Regions from separate parts of the Bradyrhizobium sp. 26S5 genome, predicted to be linked through region 3. Evidence: predicted binding sites of a transcription regulator. Region 3 holds the regulator's gene; each other region holds the start of a gene.
The links. Region 3 encodes PhoB, which activates phosphate uptake and scavenging genes when phosphate is short. Its sites were predicted from a motif close to TGTCATNNANCTGTCAT; they were not measured.
Positions count from the first base shown of each region.

Region 1: a site for PhoB is predicted at 2,879-2,895, ahead of ugpB (sn-glycerol-3-phosphate ABC transporter substrate-binding protein UgpB). Genes of this name have one in related genera too.
Region 2: a site for PhoB is predicted at 3,389-3,405, ahead of V5279_RS14750 (inorganic phosphate transporter). Genes of this name have one in related genera too.

Region 1 covers NZ_CP145948.1:133,221-139,500, forward strand. Annotated here, with positions in the region: gene ugpE (sn-glycerol-3-phosphate ABC transporter permease UgpE) at 1-473, opposite strand, end outside; gene ugpA (sn-glycerol-3-phosphate ABC transporter permease UgpA) at 473-1,354, opposite strand; gene ugpB (sn-glycerol-3-phosphate ABC transporter substrate-binding protein UgpB) at 1,507-2,823, opposite strand; gene V5279_RS00655 (CaiB/BaiF CoA-transferase family protein) at 3,024-4,229, opposite strand; gene V5279_RS00660 (organic hydroperoxide resistance protein) at 4,437-4,862, opposite strand; gene V5279_RS00665 (MarR family transcriptional regulator) at 5,045-5,506, shown strand; tRNA gene V5279_RS00670 (tRNA-Ala) at 6,110-6,185, opposite strand.
Region 2 covers NZ_CP145948.1:3,186,005-3,192,284, reverse strand. Annotated here, with positions in the region: gene V5279_RS14765 (DNA polymerase Y family protein) at 1-583, opposite strand, end outside; gene V5279_RS14760 (DNA repair protein) at 474-1,268, opposite strand; gene V5279_RS14755 (UdgX family uracil-DNA binding protein) at 1,519-2,997, shown strand; gene V5279_RS14750 (inorganic phosphate transporter) at 3,450-5,078, shown strand; gene V5279_RS14745 (LysR family transcriptional regulator) at 4,987-6,108, opposite strand; gene V5279_RS14740 (hypothetical protein) at 6,247-6,280, shown strand, end outside.
Region 3 covers NZ_CP145948.1:8,736,941-8,743,220, forward strand. Annotated here, with positions in the region: gene argF (ornithine carbamoyltransferase) at 1-799, opposite strand, end outside; gene V5279_RS41380 (aspartate aminotransferase family protein) at 799-2,007, opposite strand; gene V5279_RS41385 (GcrA family cell cycle regulator) at 2,504-3,016, shown strand; gene phoB (phosphate regulon transcriptional regulator PhoB) at 3,255-3,965, opposite strand; gene phoU (phosphate signaling complex protein PhoU) at 4,095-4,811, opposite strand; gene pstB (phosphate ABC transporter ATP-binding protein PstB) at 4,823-5,641, opposite strand; gene pstA (phosphate ABC transporter permease PstA) at 5,638-6,280, opposite strand, start outside.

The DNA.
Region 1 (6,280 bases), 1.1 Mb from region 3:
GTGGCCGAGGCGATCAGCGGCAGCGACAGGCCGGCATAGCTGTCGAGCAGATGCAGATCGGCGACGATCTTGTAGGTCGGGTAGATGCGCACCTCGACCGGCAGCATCAGGGTGATGAAGATGATCCAGAAGATCGCTATCCGGAAGGGAAATCGGAAATACACGATCGCGTAGGCCGAGATGATCGAGATCGCGATTTTGCCGACCGCGATCAGGAGCGCCATGATCAGCGAGTTCAGCATCATGTTGAGCACCGGCTCGCGGGTCGAGCCGCTCGTGCCGACAAACAGCGTCTGGTAGTAGGTCTCGAGGAAGTGGCCGCCCGGCAACAGCGACATCTGTCCGTTGGCGATGACCGCGTTGTCCTGGGTCGAGGCGACGATCGCGAGATAGACCGGGAAGGCAACGATCGCGATCCCGATCCACAGGATGGCGTGAGCCAGATAGCGCTGGAAGCCTTCCTCCTCGACCATCAGTAGGTCACCTTGCGTTCGACGAAGCGGAACTGGATGCCGGTCAGCACGACGACGATGACCATCAGGATGACCGACTGCGCCGCCGAGGAGCCGAGATTGCCGCCGAGCAGACCGTCGGTATAGACCTTGTAGACCAGCGTCTCGGTCGCCTTGCCCGGACCGCCGCGGGTCATGGTGTCGATGATGCCGAAAGTGTCAAAGAAGGCGTAGACGATGTTGATGACCAGGAGGAAGAAGATGGTCGGCGACAGCAGCGGGAAGATCACGGTCCAGAACCGCCGCATCGGACGGGCGCCGTCGATCGCGGCGGCTTCGATCACGCTCTTCGGGATGCTCTGCAGGCCGGCGAGGAAGAACAGGAAATTGTAGGAGATCTGCTTCCAGGCCGCGGCGAGGATGATCAGGGCCGCCGCCTGGTCGCCGTTGAGCAGCGGATTCCAGTCGATGCCCATGCCGCGCAAATAGCGCGACAGCACCCCGAGCGAGGGGTGCAGCATGAACACCCAGAGCACGCCGACCACCGGCGGAGCCACCGCGTAGGGCCAGATCAGCAGCGTGCGGTAGAGCGTCGAGCCGCGCAGCGGCCTGTCGGCCATCACCGCGAGCAGCAGTGCGAACGACAGCGAGGAGACCGCGATCGCGAACGAGAACACGAAGGTCCTGACGATCGCCGCGAAATAGGTCGCGTCCTTGAACAGTTCGAGATAGTTCTCGAACCAAACGAAGCTGGTGGACAGGCCGAAGGCGTCCTGCAGCAGGAAGGACTGGATCACCGCCTGCACGGCCGGCCAGTAGAAAAAGATCAGGACGATCGCGAGTTGCGGAGCAACCAGCGCGTAAGGCAACAGCTTTGATTGGAAAATCGCTTGCTTTTGCATGGTCTCGGCAAAAAGGGCAGGCCGCGAGGTCGCGGCCTGCCGGGGGATGGCCCTAAAGCGCGACGAGATCGTCGCGCTTTAGCTCGTCGTTTGGGCATGATCTTTCCGGAAAACCGCTTCGCACTTTTCCGGATCATGCCGAAGGCATCATGTCAGCGGACGGCGGTCTTTTCAAACTGCCGCAGCATCTGGTTGCCGCGCTCGACGGCGGCGTCCAGCGCCTGCTTGGCGGTCTTCTTGCCGGCCAGCGCCTGCTCGATCTCCTCCGACCACATGTCGCGCAGCTGCACCATGTTGCCGAGGCGCAGACCGCGGGAATTCTCGGTCGGCTCCTTGTTGGTGAGTTCAAGCAGCGGGGTCTCGAGATAGGGCTGGTCCTTGTAGAAGCCCTCTTCCTTGGCCTTGGCATAGGCTGCCTTGGTGATCGGCAGATAGCCCGAGGCCTTGTGGATCCAGATCTGGCGGTCGGTGTCCGAGAGGAAGGTCAGGAACTTGGCCACGCCCTTGTATTCCTCGGCCGATTTGCCGCCCATGACCCAGAGCGAGGCGCCGCCGATGATCGAGTTCTGCGGCGCGCCCTTGACGTCGGGATAGTACGGCATCGGCGCCGCGGTGAAGTTGAACTTGGCCTGCGCCTTGACGTTGCCGAAGAAGGCCGACGAGGTCAGATAGATCGGGCACTCACCCGAGGTGAAGCGGCCTTCGCCGGTGTTGGTGCGGCCGGCATAGTCGTAGATCTTGTCCTTCTGCAACTCGACCAGAGTCTCGAGGTGCTTGACCTGCAACGGGCCGTTGAATTCGAGCACGGTGTCGAAGCCGTCGAGGCCGTTGGCCTTGCTGGCGAGCGGCACGTTGTGCCAGGCCGACAGCTGCTCGAGATTGACCCAGGTGACCCAGGAGCCGGAGAAGCCGCAGGTGGCGTAGCCGGCCGCCTTCAGCTTCTTGGCGTCATCGAACAGTTGCGGCCAGGTCTTCGGAATCTCCGCGATGTTGGCCTTCTTCAGCGCGTCGAGATTGACCCACATCACGGTCGACGACGAGTTGAAGGGGAATGACAGCATCTCGCCCTTCGAGGTCGAGTAGTAGCCGGTGATCGCGGGCAGGTAGACGCTCGGATCGAACTTCTCGCCGGCATCGGCCATCAGCTTGTAGACCGGTTTGACGGCGCCGGTGGCGGCCATCATCGTCGCGGTGCCGACCTCGAACACCTGCATGATATGCGGCGCGTTGCCGGCGCGGAAGGCGGCGATGCCGGCGTTCATGGTGTCGGCGTAGCCGCCCTTGTAGGTCGGGATGACCTTGTAGTCGGATTGCGCGGCGTTGAAGTCGTTGGCCAGCTTGACGATGACGTCGTTGTTGGCGCCGGTCATCGCGTGCCACCACTGAATCTCGGTCACCGCAAATGCTGGCGACGCGAATGCAAGCGCGGCAGCGGCTGCCGCAGCAGCGCCGAGTCGTCGAAAGATCATCAAAACCCCTCCCGGTTGGAACGCCATCTTTCGTTGCGCGCGTTAACAGCGCCGGATGACGTTCAAATGACCGTATAAACGAAAGTCATGGTAGGGGGGAAGCCGAAGCAAAGGGAAGCGGTAAAAAAGGCGGAGATTGCGGCCGCGTCCGTGCGGTGCAACGCCGGACGCGACGTTGCACCGCAGAGCAGGCGTGAGGTTTAGCGCTTGCGCTGGGGACCGCAGACCACGCCCTTTTCAACCAGGCCGTTGATCTCGTCCTTGGAGTAGCCGAACTCGCCGAGCACTTCCGCGGCGTGCTGGCTGAACTTCGGCGGCGTGCGGCGCAGGCTCGGCTTGGTGCGTTCGAGGCGGATCGGCGAGGCGACGCCCTTGTACCAATCCTTCTCGATGACGTCGCCGCGATGGATCGTGTGCGGGTTGGTCAGCGCCTGGTCGATCTTCTGCACCGGGCCTGCCGGCAGGCCGGCCGCGAGCAGCCGGTTGCACAGCGGCTCGGCCTCGTGCTGGCTGAACACCGCGGCAAGCTCCGCCCGCAGCGCATCGCGGTTGGCGATGCGGTCCTTGTCGCGGGCAAAGCGCGGATCGGTGCCGAGCTCCGGCTTGCCGATTTCCTTGGCGAGCTTGCGGAAGGTGCCGTCATTGCCGACGCCGATGAAGATGTTGTCGGTCTTGGTCGGGAAGATCGCGTAGGGCACGAGGTTGGGATGCTCGTTGCCGGTGAGCGACGGCGGCTTGCCGTGCATGAAATAGTTCGCGGTGTGCGGATGCATGATCGCAAGCCCGGTCTCGTACAGCGTGGTCTCGATGAACTGGCCGAGCCCCGAACGCTGCCGCTCCGACAGCGCCATCAGGATGCCGATCGCCGCATAGAGACCGGTGGTGATGTCGACCAGCGGCACGCCGATGCGCATCGGGCCGCTCTCCGGCGAGCCGGTGGCCGCGATCATGCCGGTCATCGCCTGGATGATCGCATCATAGCCCGGATTGCCGCCGCGCGGGCCGTCGGCACCGAAGCCGGAGATCCGGCAATGCACGAGGCGCGGAAACTTCGCGCGCAGCACGTCGTTGCCGATGCCCCATCTGTCGAGCGTGCCCGGCTTGAAATTCTCGATCAGCACGTCGGCGGTCTCGAGCATCTTCATCAGCACGACGCGTCCGCCCTCGGAGGCGAGGTCGAGGCCGATCGAGCGCTTGTTGCGGTTGATGCCGACGAAATAGGCCGCGTCTTCCTCGTGGAAGGGAGGGCCCCAGTCGCGCACCTCATCGCCGGCGGGCGGCTCGACCTTGATCACGTCGGCGCCGTGGTCGGCGAGGATCTGGGTGCAATACGGGCCGCCGAGCACGCGCGTCAGATCGATCACGCGCAGTCCGGTCATCGCGCCCGTAGCCGCTGGGGTATTCATGGAAGCAACCTTCGCTCAGTTGGGACTCAAAAACGAGGTCCCAGAGCTAACGGTCTTCGGGCGAGGCAGCAATGCTCCCGTCCGCGCAGGCCCATGCAGTGGGCCGCGCCTGCGTTCGCCAAGCGAACTGGCATTCGAAATGCAATGATCTCCTGCAAATGCAATGGTCCGCCACGCTGATGTGGCGGACCATTGGCGGAAGGCGAATTAGACGACGCTCAGCTTGACGTCGACATTGCCGCGGGTCGCGTTGGAATAGGGGCACACCTGGTGGGCCTTTTCGACCAGCGCTTCGGCCTCGGCCCGGGGAAGGCCGGGCAGCGAGACGGCGAGCTCGACGGCGAGGCCGAAGCCGCCTGCAGAGCGCGGGCCGATACCGACCGTCGAGGTCACCGAGGCGTCGGCAGGAACCTTCGGGCCGCCCTGCGAGGCCACGAACTTCATGGCGCCGATGAAGCAGGCCGCATAGCCGGCCGCGAACAGCTGCTCCGGATTGTTGCCGGCGCCGCCGCCGCCACCGAGCTCCTTCGGGGTGGTGAGCTTGACGTCGAGCGCGCCGTCGAGCGTCGCCGCATGGCCGTCGCGGCCGCCGGTTGCCTTGGCGCTGGTCTTGTAGAGCACGTTCACAGACATGGTGGTCTCCCTTGGGTTTGGACTTCGGTGGACTTGAGTTCGTGTTCGACGAACGATATATTGCACGCAATTAGATTGCGCACAATATAAAATATGTGGCCTCACATTTAATTGTTCGCAATTGAATCCCGGCTCCCGTGAGCCCAGAATGACCCGGAAACGAGATGGATTCGATGGGAATCATGGTCAGGAAACCAACGGCGGCGGATCAGGCGCTGCGGCTCGATAACCAGATCTGCTTTGCGGTCTATTCGACCGCGCACGCCTTCAACCGCGTCTACAAGCCGCTGCTCGACCGGCTTGGGCTGACCTATCCGCAGTATCTCGTGATGCTGGCGCTGTGGGAGCGCGACGACGTGCCGGTGAAGCACCTCGGCGAGCGCCTGTTCCTGGATTCCGGCACGCTGACGCCGCTGCTCAAGCGGCTCGAGGCGGCCGAACTGATCAAGCGGACCCGCAGCACCGAGGACGAGCGCCAGGTCCTGATCGCGCTGACGCCGCAGGGCCACGCGCTGCGCGAAAAGGCCAAGGCCGTTCCGCAGTCGATCCTCGCGGCATCGGACTGCACGGTCGGCGAGTTACTGGCGATGAAGGATGAGATCGTCGCGCTGCGCGACCGGCTGAATGCAGTGCTGGGGGAGTAGGGGGCGGTCTCTTGTCCGGGAACGCGGCGCACCCTGTCATGGCATGGCTTAGTCATAACAAGGCTGAGTCATGGCAAGGCTAAGTCATGGCAAGGCTGGCACTCTGCAGGTCTTGCACTGGAAATCGTTGCCGCGTTCGTCGTGAAGAATCTCGAAGCCCTCCGGGATCAGATCGATCCGATTTCTAAAGGGGAGGATCTCCGAGAGCTGAGCATGACCGGTGCGTTGGCACCTGAGGCACCGCAAGAATTCCGTCCAGGTGGAATAGCGCATGCTTCGCGTCCCTTGGCGCCCGACAGGGTAGCAACCAATGGACTTTCGGACTTTGTTCTAGATCAAAAAGGGTGGTGGATCGCCGAGTTTAGCGGACTGCTCGGACGAAGGATGAGATCGTCGCTCTGCGCGACCGTTGGCGCCAACATATTCCTGATCAGGGAAGTTGATGCTGCGGATGATGTAGACGTACCACATTCGCATCCACTGGAGCCGGATGGGGATAGAACCCTTGGCAGTCCGTCTTCGCCCTTGGGGCTACGCCGGACACCACGCTTCGCCCTTCAGGCAACTCGTGGCTGCGCCACGCGTAGCCCGAAGGGCGAAGCGTGGTGGAGCCAGGCGGGATCGAACCGCCGACCTCTTGCATGCCATGCAAGCGCTCTCCCAGCTGAGCTATGGCCCCTTATCCAGTTGGGATGACCCTGGGGGATCGATCCCGGCCCGCGCGGCCTAAGCGACGCGCGCGGCAGCACCGTTGATCATAGATCGGCGCCGATC
Region 2 (6,280 bases), 4.1 Mb from region 3:
CGCCGCCGAACAGATGTGCGCAGCCGGTGATGTCGAGGAACAGCCCGTAAGGCGGATCAAGCGCGACCAGCGGCGTGAAGCGGTCGCACCAGTCGGCGATGTCGTTCAGCGTCTTCAGATCGGCGGCCGGATCGGCGTCGTAGACCGTGAGCTCCGGACAGATCGCCCGCGCATTGGCGAGCGGCAGCCCGATCGACAGCCCGGCGCGCACCGCCGCCTCGTCGATCGCGTGCAGCAGGATCGCGTTGTGGTCCTTTGCGACGACGACGCTGGGGGCCTCAGTCGATTGCTGCGGAAAGCGAGATTCTTTCTTCGCCTCTCCCGCTTGCGGGGGAGGCCGGATCGCATCGTTAGATGCGATCCGGGTGGGGGCTCTCTCCCCACGAAGAGCGTCGTTCGTGGCGAGACCCCCACCCCAACCCTCCCCCGCAAGCGGGAGAGGGAGCCCTACCACCTGCCGAATGTCCCGCGCATCAGCTTGCGAGACGATGTCCTGCGCGAGCTTGCGCTTGATGCGGTCGATGGGCAGACGTGGCAGCCACAGGCTGAGGATACGCCGACGGTTCACTGAATTGGCACTCATCACATTTCCATTCCATGATCCATCGCCCGACCGGGCCATGACGATTGCGCACGAGTTCGGCGTCGAAGCGCGGCGCGCCCCAGGCGCTTGCGGCATTGCCGGGCGGCGAATGCGCCGCGCGCACGATCCAGCGCGTCTCCGCGGTCGAGGGGATCGCCGTTGCCGCGATCCGCAGCACCAGCGCGGTGACGCCGGAGGCTTGCGCGGCCAGGGTCAATTTGCGGCTGGCGACGAGGTCGAGCTGGCGCGCATGGCCCCAGACCTCGAGCACGACGGCGCCGAGCGCATCGCAGGCGAGCGCGTCGGCCGCGGTGCGGAGGCCATTGTCGATATCGGCGGCGCGCACCGTGACCAGCAGGCGCGGATCGAGGCCGAGCTCGGCGAGCCCGCGCATCGACAGCGCGCCGTTTTCGCGATCGGAAAAATCCTGCCGCACCCAGACCAGCGGCTTGCGCGCAGACAGCCGTCCGGCAAGCCCCGCGATGAAGCCGGTCGCCGCCCCGCCTTGATGGCCGGCCGCGAACACCTCGTGCAGCGTTGCCGCCGCAAGCCCGCCGCGCAGCATCGCGTCCGCGCTGGCGTGTCCAAGCGCGATGCGGTTCGGCATCGCCGCCTCCGATGGCGCCTCGATGCGCGCGATGCTGCCGCGCAGAGACGCAAGCGTACCCGTGCGTGCGCCGTTCATATGCGCCGCTCCTTCCCAACCAAAATTTGAGGCCGTCACTGATCCGAACCAGGGACTGGCTCATTTGTTCATGATATGTTCTAATATAAAGCTAACAGGGCCGGCAGAGTCAATCGGATTGGTGAGCTCCGTGATTCATGAGCGGAATCAATGGGATTCAGGAGCGGCCGAACTGCACGCCGCCGGTTCGCCCGCGGCGTCCGGCGCGCCGGCCCGGAAAATGGCGGCGTGACGGAAACGGAGCAATCGCATGCGTATCATCGTGCTCGACAACGTCACCGATTTCGAAGGCTGGCGCAAGGCCGCGCGGCGATTGGTGCTGAATGACGTGAAGCCGTCGGACGTCACGTGGACGGTGCGCAGCGACGACGAACTGGTGTCGGCATCCTGCGTGAATGAATTGCCTGATACGCCGCAGGCGCAGTTCAACGTCACAGCCAAATTTATCGAGCTGGCAAGGACCGCGATCCTGCATCGCAATGACGAGCGCTTCGCCCTGCTCTATCGCCTGCTGTGGCGGCTGCGCAGCCATCATGATCTGCTCAGCGCGACTGATGATCCCGATGTCGCCGAGGTCCACGCGATGGCGCGCGCGGTCTATCGCGATATCGACAGGATGCACACGCATCTGCGCTTCCGCGAGATCGGCCGCGAGCAGAAGGCGCATTACGTCGCCTGGTTCGAGCCGGAGCATCGCATCGTCGAGCATGCCGCACCGTTCTTCGCCGGCCGCTTCGCCGACATGCCGTGGTCGATCCTGACCCCCGACGCCTGCGCACATTGGGACGGGCACGCGATCTCGATCACGCCGGGCGTCGCCAAATCCGAGGTTCCGAGCGAGGACCGGCTCGAGGAGGTCTGGCGGCGGCATGACAACGGCCGCTTCAATCCGGCGCGGCTGAAAGTGATGGAGATGCCGCAGGCCTATTGGAGGAACCTGCCCGAGGACTCGATCATTAAACCTCTGATCGAAGACGCCATGCGCATGACCAGCGGCCCCTTCATCGCACGCAAGGCCGCCGAGCCGCAGCAGCGGCAGGATATGCCGATGCCCCGCAAGCAAGCTCGCGACACGCATACCCAGGACAAGCAAACCCAAGACAAGCAAACTCAAGACAAGCAAACTCGTGACGCGATCGCAGCCTTGCGCGACGAGGCCGCCGCTTGCCGCGCCTGCCCGCTGTGGAAGGACGCGACGCAAACCGTGTTCGGCGAAGGGCCGCAAGGCGCGACGCTGATGCTGGTCGGGGAGCAGCCCGGCGACAAGGAAGATCTCGCCGGCCATCCCTTCGTCGGTCCCGCCGGGCAGATGCTCGATCGCGCGCTTGAGGAAGCCGGCATCGCGCGCGCCAAGGTCTACATCACCAATGCGGTGAAACACTTCAAGTTCGTGCCGCGCGGCAAGATCCGGCTGCACCAGAAGCCGGGCACACCGGAGATCCGCGCCTGCCGGCAGTGGTATGAGCGCGAGCTCGCCGCCATCAAGCCGGAGCTCGTGGTGGCGCTCGGCGCCACGGCCGCGCAGAGCGTGCTCGGCAAGATCACACCTATCCACAGGAACCGCGGCCAGCTGATCGAGCATGACGGAACCAGGGTGCTGGTCACCGTACACCCGTCCTATCTGTTGCGGCTGCCCGACGAGAAAGCCAAGGCGCTGGAATATCAACGCTTTATCGACGATCTGAAAATCGCCGCAAATCAGCTGCGCAATTCAGCCCACGCGGCTTGAGTTCCGGGGGAACTGCAGGATCACACTTCAACGTGAAATTGTTCAAAACGCTGATAAATCCCTACAACCTTGAATTGATCCGTGATACCCTCACGTGTCTACGGGCATCGGGCGTCATGTTCACGCCATGACGTACCCTGAGGCGGGCGCGCTGCGCGGTTTGCTAGCCCCGATCGTGCGGCGCGCCACCTCATCCTCACTCCCGAAACAGCCGTCCTGGACCGACGATGCGCACGAATGATCGTGCGATATCCACCGCGCGCGCCAGTCCCGTCGTGTCCGTATTCGCGGGACTGTTCAAACGATTTCAAGGAGAAGCAGCAAGATTCAGCGCATGACGCATGGCGCGGATTCAAGCACCTGCTTGCGCTGCGCAAAACAACGTTGAGCTTGTCATCTAACCTTCAACTCCATCAGTCAAAAATGCCCCTCCAACTACGAGGGGCGTCAGAATGACCGACATTACACTCAATTCATCGCTGGCCGATGGAGCGCCGATACAGCCGGCGTCGCGGCCCAATCTCGACAAGGGTTTTAACCCGCTCACGATGATCATCTTCTTCGGCATCCTTGCCGCGGGACTTTTGTACGTTGCCTACAGCATCTATTCGGACGTCGACGCCACCGGCACCAGGGTCACCTCCTACCTGCCCTACTTGCTGCTGCTGGTCGCGTTGTTGATCGCGCTCGGCTTCGAGTTCGTGAATGGCTTCCACGACACCGCCAACGCGGTGGCCACCGTGATCTACACCCACTCGCTGCCGGCGGAAGCTGCGGTGATGTGGTCCGGCCTGTTCAACTTCCTCGGCGTCTTGACCTCGACCGGCGCGGTGGCGTTCGGCATCGTCTCGCTGCTGCCGGTGGAATTGATCCTGCAGGTTGGCTCCAGCGCCGGCTTTGCCATGGTGTTCGCGCTGTTGATCGCCGCGATCCTGTGGAATCTCGGCACCTGGTATTTCGGCCTGCCCGCCTCCTCCTCGCACACGCTGATCGGCTCGATCATCGGCGTCGGCGTCGCCAACGCGCTGTTGCGCGGCCGTGACGGCACCTCGGGCGTGGATTGGGGCAAGGCCACCGAGATCGGCTACGCGCTTCTGCTGTCGCCGCTGGTCGGCTTTATCTGCGCCGCCGGGCTGCTGCTGCTGCTGAAGGTGATCGTCCGGAACCCGGCGCTCTACGCCGCGCCGGAAGGCAACAAGGCGCCCCCGCTCTGGATCCGCGGCCTGCTGATCCTGACCTGTACCGGCGTCAGCTTCGCCCACGGCTCGAACGACGGCCAGAAGGGCATGGGCCTGATCATGCTGATCCTGATCGGTACCGTGCCGACCGCCTACGCTCTGAACCGCGCGCTGCCGGAGAGCCAGGTGGCCCAGTTCCAGAAGACCTCGGAGGCCGCCTCCAAGGTGGTCGCGGCCAAGGGCGCCGGCCACAGCATCATCGGCGATCCCCGCCCGGCGGTGACCCAATACGTCTCGTCGCACCACATCAGCGAAGGCACCTATCCCTCGCTGTCGGTGCTGGTGAAGGACGTCGGCGACCAGGTGCAGAAGTACGGTTCGCTGAACAAGGTGCCGGCGGAAGTCGTCGGCAACACCCGTAACGACATGTACCTGACCTCGGAGGCGATCCGCTTCCTGATGAAGGACAAGGAAAACGACCTCAGCAAGGAAGAGGTCGCGACCCTGAACGCCTACAAGGCCTCGCTCGACAGCGCCACCAAATTCATCCCAACCTGGGTGAAGGTTGCGGTCGCGATCGCGCTCGGCCTCGGCACCATGATCGGCTGGAAGCGCATCGTCGTCACGGTCGGTGAGAAGATCGGCAAGACCCATCTCACCTACGCACAGGGTGCATCGGCCGAACTCGTTGCCGCCGCCACCATCGGCGCCGCCGACATGTTCGGCCTGCCGGTCTCGACCACACACGTGCTGTCGTCAGGCGTCGCCGGCGCGATGGCGGCCAACGGCTCCGGCCTCCAGGTCGCCACCATCAGAAACATGGTGATGGCCTGGGTGCTGACGCTCCCCGCCGCGATCCTGCTGTCGGGCTGCCTCTACGTGATCTTCTCGCGGGTGTTCTGACCCGCGAGAGCCGCGGCGGCTCTCGCAAGACACGCAAGAAACACGCAAGGCCCGCGCCGCCAGCGCGGGCCTTGCTGCGTGATGGAGGACGTTTCGCGACGGCCGTCTTCAAAGACTGCGGCTCAGGCAGCATAAGCCCGGGCTTCCTCGGCGAGCAGGCCGCGCGCCCATTTGTGCAGGCCGGATTTGGCCGTCCTTGCGCTCCAGTACATGTCGATCGAGACCGGCACGCGGAACGGCAGCGCACCGACATGCAGGCCGCCGCGCATCGCCCGCGCCAGATGATGCGGGATGGTCCGACCAGCCTTGTGCCGGCGATGATGCGCTCCAGACTGTCGTGGTTCGGAAGGCTGACCACCGGCTCGATCTCGATCTGCTTCGCCCTCAGCGCCTCGAGATAAAGCGGCTGCCACTCGCCGCTGTGGGTGATGAAGACATGCTCGGCCTTCGCATAGGCCGACAGCGCGACCCGGCCGCGCGCCAGCGGATGGGCCGGATCCATCACGCAGACATAGTGATCGGTGAGGATGTGGCGTCTAAAGAAGTTGTCGCCGACGATGCCGACCGGACCGAGCACGATGTCGCATTGGTTCTGCTTGAGATGGACGTCGCCGTGGCCGGCGGCGTCGAGCAGGACAAGACGAACCTGCGGCGCGCCGGCCCGCAGCCGCGCAGTGAATTGCGGGATCAGGGTCTGGCGTTCGTGATAGTTGCAGGAGATCGTCACGCTGCCCCGCGCCGTCGCCGGATCGAATTCCGCCGGTGCGGCGAGCCCGTCGATCTCGCCGATCATGTCTCGCGCCCAGCCGACCAGTGCCGCGCAGCGCTCCGTGGCGGTCACGCCGTTGCCGTTGCGGACGAACAGCGGGTCACGGAGCGCGCCGCGCAGCCGCTCGATCGCATAGCTGATCGTGGACTGGTTGACGTCGAGCCGCTTGGCTGCCGCCGAGAACGATTGCAGGTCGTACACCAGCACCAGCGTCCGCAAGGTCCCGATGTCGATCGGATCGATCGAGGAATTGACCGCCACGCTGCACCTCCCCCATTGCTGGCGGCCCAGCCTATCACAAGGTCATGCGAGATTTCGATGTAGCAGATCGGCCCCATCGAATTGAGCGATTGCGCACCCGGCGCTAGATTTGGCGAAAAGACGCTCCCGGGAGGATTAATGACCAGCACCGTGCCTGTCGTCACCGACATCG
Region 3 (6,280 bases):
CGGGCAGGCAGTGCATGAACAGCGCGTCCGGCTTGGCGAGCGACATCAGCTTGGCATTGACCTGATAGGGCTTCAGCACGTTGTGGCGGTGCTCGCCCTCCTTGTCGCCCATCGACACCCAGGTGTCGGTGACGACGCAGTCGGCGCCGCGCACGGCGGCTTCCGGATCGGTGCCGAGCATGATCGGCGCGCCGGTCGCCTTGATCCAGTCGCGCATCGGCTTCTTCGGCGAGAGCTCCGGGGGGGTCGCGACATTGAGCTGGAACTTGAAGCGCTCGGCGGCATGTGCCCAGGAGGCCAGCACGTTGTTGTCGTCGCCGGTCCAGGCCACGGTCTTGCCCTCGATCGAGCCGCGGTTTTCCTCATAGGTCATGAGGTCGGCCATCACCTGGCAGGGATGCGAACGGCGGGTCAGGCCGTTGATGACGGGAACGGTGGCGTGGGCCGCGAGCTCGAGCAGCGCGTCATGGTTGAGGATGCGGATCATGATCGCATCGACATAGCGCGACAGCACGCGCGCGGTGTCGGCGATGGTCTCGCCGCGGCCGAGCTGCATCTCGGTGCCGGTCAGCATGATGGATTCACCGCCGAGCTGGCGCATGCCGACGTCGAACGACACCCGGGTGCGGGTCGACGGACGCTCGAAGATCATCGCCAGCGTCTTGCCCTCGAGCGGCTTCCTGCCCTTCTCATGGGCCTTCAGCTTCGCCTTCATGGCGGCGCCGGCGGACAGCATGTTGCGCAGTTCGCCGAGCGGCAGCTCGTTGATATCGAGGAAGTGACGGACCGGCTTGCTCATCATCCCGCCGCCTTCTTCGGCTGGGCCGCCGCTAGCGCAGAGCAGGCGCGCTCGAGCGAGCCGATCGACTGGTCGATCTCGGCCTCGGTGACGATCAGGGGCGCCAGGAAGCGCACCACATTGTCGCCGGCACCGACGGTGAGCAGCTTCTCGTTGCGCAGCGCAGCGACGAGGTCGCCCGAGGGCACCACGGCCTTGACGCCGATCAAAAGGCCCTCGCCGCGCACTTCCGCCAGCACGGACGGATAGCGGTCGACGACGGAAGCGAGCTTCTGCTTGAGCAGCAGCGACATCTTCTGCACGTGATCGAAGAAGCCGGGTTTCAGCATCACGTCGAGCACGGCATTGGCCGCGGCGACCGCCAGCGGATTGCCGCCGAAAGTCGAGCCGTGCGAACCCGGCGCCATGCCCTCAGCGGCCTTGGCGCTCGCCAGCACTGCGCCGATCGGGAAGCCGCCGCCGAGCGCCTTCGCCAGCGACATCACGTCAGGGGTCACGCCGGTGCGCTTGTAGGCGAAAAGATCGCCGGTGCGGCCCATACCGGTCTGCACCTCGTCGAATGCGAGCAGCAGGCCATGCTCGTCGCACAGCGCGCGCAGCGCCTTGAAGAACGCCTGCGGCGCCGAGCGCACGCCGCCCTCGCCCTGCACCGGCTCGATCAGGATGCCGGCGGTATGCGGGCCGATCGCCTTCTTCACCGCCTCGATGTCGCCGTGCGGCACCTGGTCGAAGCCGTCCATCGGCGGGCCAAAACCCTCGAGATATTTTGGCGAGCCGGTCGCGGCCAGCGTACCCAGCGTGCGGCCATGGAAGGCACCTTCGAAGGTGATGATGCGGTAGCGCTCGGGATGGCCCTTGGAGAAGTGATAGTGGCGGACCAGCTTGATCACGCCTTCCATCGCCTCTGCGCCGGAATTGCAGAAGAACACGAAGTCGGCAAAGCTCTGCTCGCACAGCCGGGCGGCCAGCGCCTCGCCGTCCGGGCTCTTGAACAGGTTCGACATGTGCCAGAGCTTGGTCGCCTGTTCCTGCAGCGCCTTGACCAGATGCGGATGCGCATGCCCGAGCGCGTTCACCGCAACGCCCGAGGTGAAATCGAGATAGCGGTCGCCGTTGGTTGCGATCAGCCAGGCGCCCTCGCCGCGCTCGAAGCCGAGATCGACCCGGGCGAAGACGGGGAGCAGATGCGACGAGGCGCTGTTGGTCATGGCGTTCACTGCCGGTTTGAAGCCGACAATTGCCGGGCGGCTTGACGCCAGTGCAGCAACGGCCAGCTTCGGAAAACAAAACGGCCGCCTTTGCGGGCGGCACGTACAGGCATTCTATGCTGCGGCCAGTAGGTGTCAATCGCCAGCAGCCGGCCTTTGCCGACCTTCCTGCGATGCGGAACGAGCGCAATCCGGAGCATTCCGGTGCGGTGGAAAAGCCTCATTGCAGTGCTTAACTTTGTGGGAACATGTGGACGCACGGCCGCGGACTCTTGCGCCAGAGTCACGCCATATTGTAGCGTTTGGCCTGTCGGGTACGACATCTCGTGCGGCAGTACTGGACCCTCTAAGTAGCCTTCGTGTCACACGTAAACGTTCGGGCTCAAAACCGCGCCCGGCGAGGGCTAAGGGATTCTGGCCGCTGGGATTTTGACCCGGATTTGGCTCGCAGCGTCGCTCCAATGACTGGCCGGCGCCATGCGAAAGGAAGAATGCGATGACTGTATTGACCTGGTCCGACGATCGCGTCGAGCAGCTGAAGAAGCTCTGGGAGTCTGGCCTCTCGGCCAGCCAGATCGCCGCGGAACTTGGCAATGTGACGCGAAACGCCGTGATCGGCAAAGTGCATCGGCTCGGCCTCTCCGGCCGCGCCAAGGCCCCCTCCACGGCGGCGCCGCGGCAGCGCAAGGCCCGCCCCGCCCAGCACATGATGCGGGTGGCGCGTCCGGTCTCGCGCGGCAACACCGCGCTGGCGCATGCCTTCGAGGTCGAGATGGAGCCCGATCCGATCTCCTACGACAACGTGGTGCCGATGAGCCAGCGGCTGTCGCTGCTCGAGCTGAACGAAGCCACCTGCCACTGGCCGGTCGGCGATCCCTCGAGCCCGGAATTCTTCTTCTGCGGCGGCAAGGCGCTCGGCGGCCTGCCCTATTGCGCACACCACTCGCGCGTCGCCTACCAGCCCGCCGGCGATCGCCGCCGGCCGTCGGCGAAACCGCAGATCAAGTGAGCACTCGGGAAACTGGCGTAGGACTGAAAAAGAAATCCCCGTGAAAGCGGGGATTTTTTTGTGGCTCGTCGCCCGGATGCATCACCGGCGTCGTCCCGGCGCAGGCCGGGACCCATAACCACGAATGGGTGTTGTTAGAAAGCTGTCTGGCCACTTGCCCATTGCGCCGGCCGCGGCGTATGGGTCCCGGCTTTCGCCGGGACGACGCCGTGTTGCGGCTTGTGAATGCCGCGCGGCCTTACGGCTGCGGCTCGGCCTTCGCGAAGCGGTCGTCGAGCGCGTAGCCGGCGCCGCGCACGGTGCGGATCGGATCCTGCTCGCGGCCCGGATTGAGCAACTTGCGCAGGCGGCCGATATGCACGTCGACGGTGCGCTCGTCGATATAGATGTCGCGGCCCCAGACGCTGTCGAGCAGCTGCTCGCGGCTGAACACCCGGCCGGGATGCTCGAGGAAGAATTCGAGCAGACGATATTCGGTCGGCCCGAGATCGATCGGGCGGCCGGAGCGCGCCACGCGGCGCTTCTCGCGGTCGAGTTCGATATCGCCATAGGTCAGCACGGTGGCAAGCCGCTCCGGGCTCGCACGGCGCAGCAGGCCCTTCACCCGCGCGAGCAGCTCGGGCACCGAGAACGGCTTGACGATGTAATCGTCGGCGCCGGTGGCAAGCCCGCGCACGCGCTCACTCTCCTCGCCGCGCGCGGTCAGCATGATGATCGGAAGCTGCTTGGTCTCGGGCCGCGCCCGCAGACGGCGGCACAGCTCGATGCCGGACAGGCCCGGCAGCATCCAATCGAGTACCACGAGGTCGGGGATGCGCTCCTTCAACCTGGTGTCGGCGTCGTCGCCGCGTCCCACCGTTTCGACGTCGTAGCCTTCCGCATCGAGGTTGTAGCGCAACAGCGTCGTCAGCGCTTCCTCGTCTTCGACTACCAGAATGCGTGCGCTCATCGGTCTAAGTTCTTTCTCTGTGGTGATCCGTTGCCCAAACGCAAACCGAAACACTCAACCCCTGAGCATATTCCCCGTGGAAACGGTTTGTCGCGACGACAATCCGGTTCCGCCGATGCGGATCATGCCCTAGTTGCCCGGCACCGTGGTGGCGAAATTGGTCATATCGCCCTTCGGACGCTTGTCGGTGATCTGCTGGCCCTCGATCATGTAGAACACGGTCTCGGCGATATTGGTGGCGTGGTCGCCGATCCGCTCGATGTTCTTGGCGCAGAACATCAGATGGATACAGAACGAGATGTTGCGCGGATCCTCCATCATGTAGGTAAGCAGCTCGCGGAACAGCGAGGTGCAGATCGCATCGACCTCCTCGTCGCCCTTCCAGACGTTCATCGCCGCCGGCAGATCGTGCGCGGCATAGGCGTCGAGCACCGACTTGACCTGAGACAGTACGAGATCGGTCATGTGCTCGAGGCCGCGGATCAACTTCAGCGGCTGGAAATCGCTCTCCAGCGCCGCGACGCGCTTGCCCATGTTCTTGGCGAGGTCGCCGATCCGCTCGAGGTCAGTCGCGACGCGCATCGCGCTGACGATCTCGCGCAGGTCGATCGCCATCGGCTGGCGGCGAGCGATCGTCAGCACCGCGCGCTCCTCGATGACGCGCTGCAGATTGTCGATCTCGATGTCGGCGGCGACCACGCGCTTGCCCAGCGCGACGTCGCGGCGGATCAGCGCGTCGACCGACTCGGTGATCATGCGCTCGACGAGGCCGCCCATCTCGGCGACCAGGCGGGTCAACTCCTGCAGGTCGCTGTCGAATGCCTTGGCGGTATGTTCAGAAGCCATCGCTTGTCTCCTCAGCCGAACCGGCCGGTGATGTAGTCCTGCGTGCGTCGATCGCTCGGCGAGGTGAAAATCTTGTTGGTGTCGTCGAACTCGATCAGCTCGCCGAGATACATGAAGGCGGTTTTGTCGGAGACGCGCGCCGCCTGCTGCATGTTGTGGGTGACGATCGCGATCGTGTAGTCCTCGGAGAGCTCCTGGATCAGCTCCTCGACCTTGGCGGTCGAGATCGGGTCGAGCGCCGAGCACGGCTCGTCGAACAGGATCACCTCGGGACGCACCGCCACGGTGCGTGCGATGCACAGCCGCTGCTGCTGGCCGCCGGAGAGCGACAGGCCGGAGGCGTTCAGCTTGTCCTTGACCTCGTTCCACAGCGCGCCGCCGCGCAGCGCCTTCTCGACCCGGTCGTCCATCTCGGACTTCGAGATCTTCTCGTAGAGGCGGATGCCGAAGGCGATGTTCTCGTAGATCGTCATCGGGAACGGCGTCGGCTTCTGGAACACCATGCCGACCCGCGCACGCAGCAGATTGAGGTCGAGCTTGGGATCGAGAATGTTGGTCTGGTCCAGCATCAGCTGGCCGACCGCGCGCTGGCCTGGATAGAGGTCATACATCCGGTTGAAGATGCGCAGCAAGGTCGACTTGCCGCAGCCGGACGGGCCGATGAACGCCGTGACGCGGTTGGTGCCGAGCGTCAGGTTGATGTTCTTCAGCGCGTGGTGCTCGCCGTAATAGAAGTTGAGGTTGCGCACCGTGACTTTCGGCGGCGCTTCCGGCAGCGGCACCTGGGGAACGTGGCTCGCGGCAGTCGTGGAGACGGAAAGCTCGGTCATTTTGCGGCCCTTTCGGCACCAAGGATGCGCGCGCCGATGTTCAGCGCGAGCACAGTGAATGTGATGAGCAGCGCACCGCTCCACGCCAGCTCTTTCCAGTAGGCGTAGGGGCTCTGCACGAAGTTGTTGATGGTCACCGGCAGGTTGGCCATGGTCTTGGTCAAATCCCAGCTGAAGAACTGGTTCGACAGCGCGGTGAACAGCAGCGGCGCGGTTTCGCCGGCGACGCGGGCGGTCGCCAGCAGCACGCCGGTGATCAAGCCGGATCGCGCTGCACGATAAGCGATCCGCTTGATCACCAGCGAGCGCGGCAGGCCGAGCGCGGAGGCCGCCTCGCGCAGCGGATTGGGCACCAGCAGCAGCATGTCCTCGGTGGTGCGCAGCACGACCGGGATCACGATCACAGCGAGCGCGAGCGCGCCTGCGATCGCCGAGAAGCCGCGCATCGGCACCACGACCGCACCATAGATGAACAGGCCGATGATGATCGAGGGCGCGCTGAGCAGGATGTCGTTGATGAAGCGGATCACCGAGGTGAGCTTGTCGTTCTTGCCGTATTCGGCGAGGTAGGTGCCGGCGAACAGGCCGAGCGGCGCACCGATGCCGACGCCGATCACGGTCATGATGACCGAGCCGACG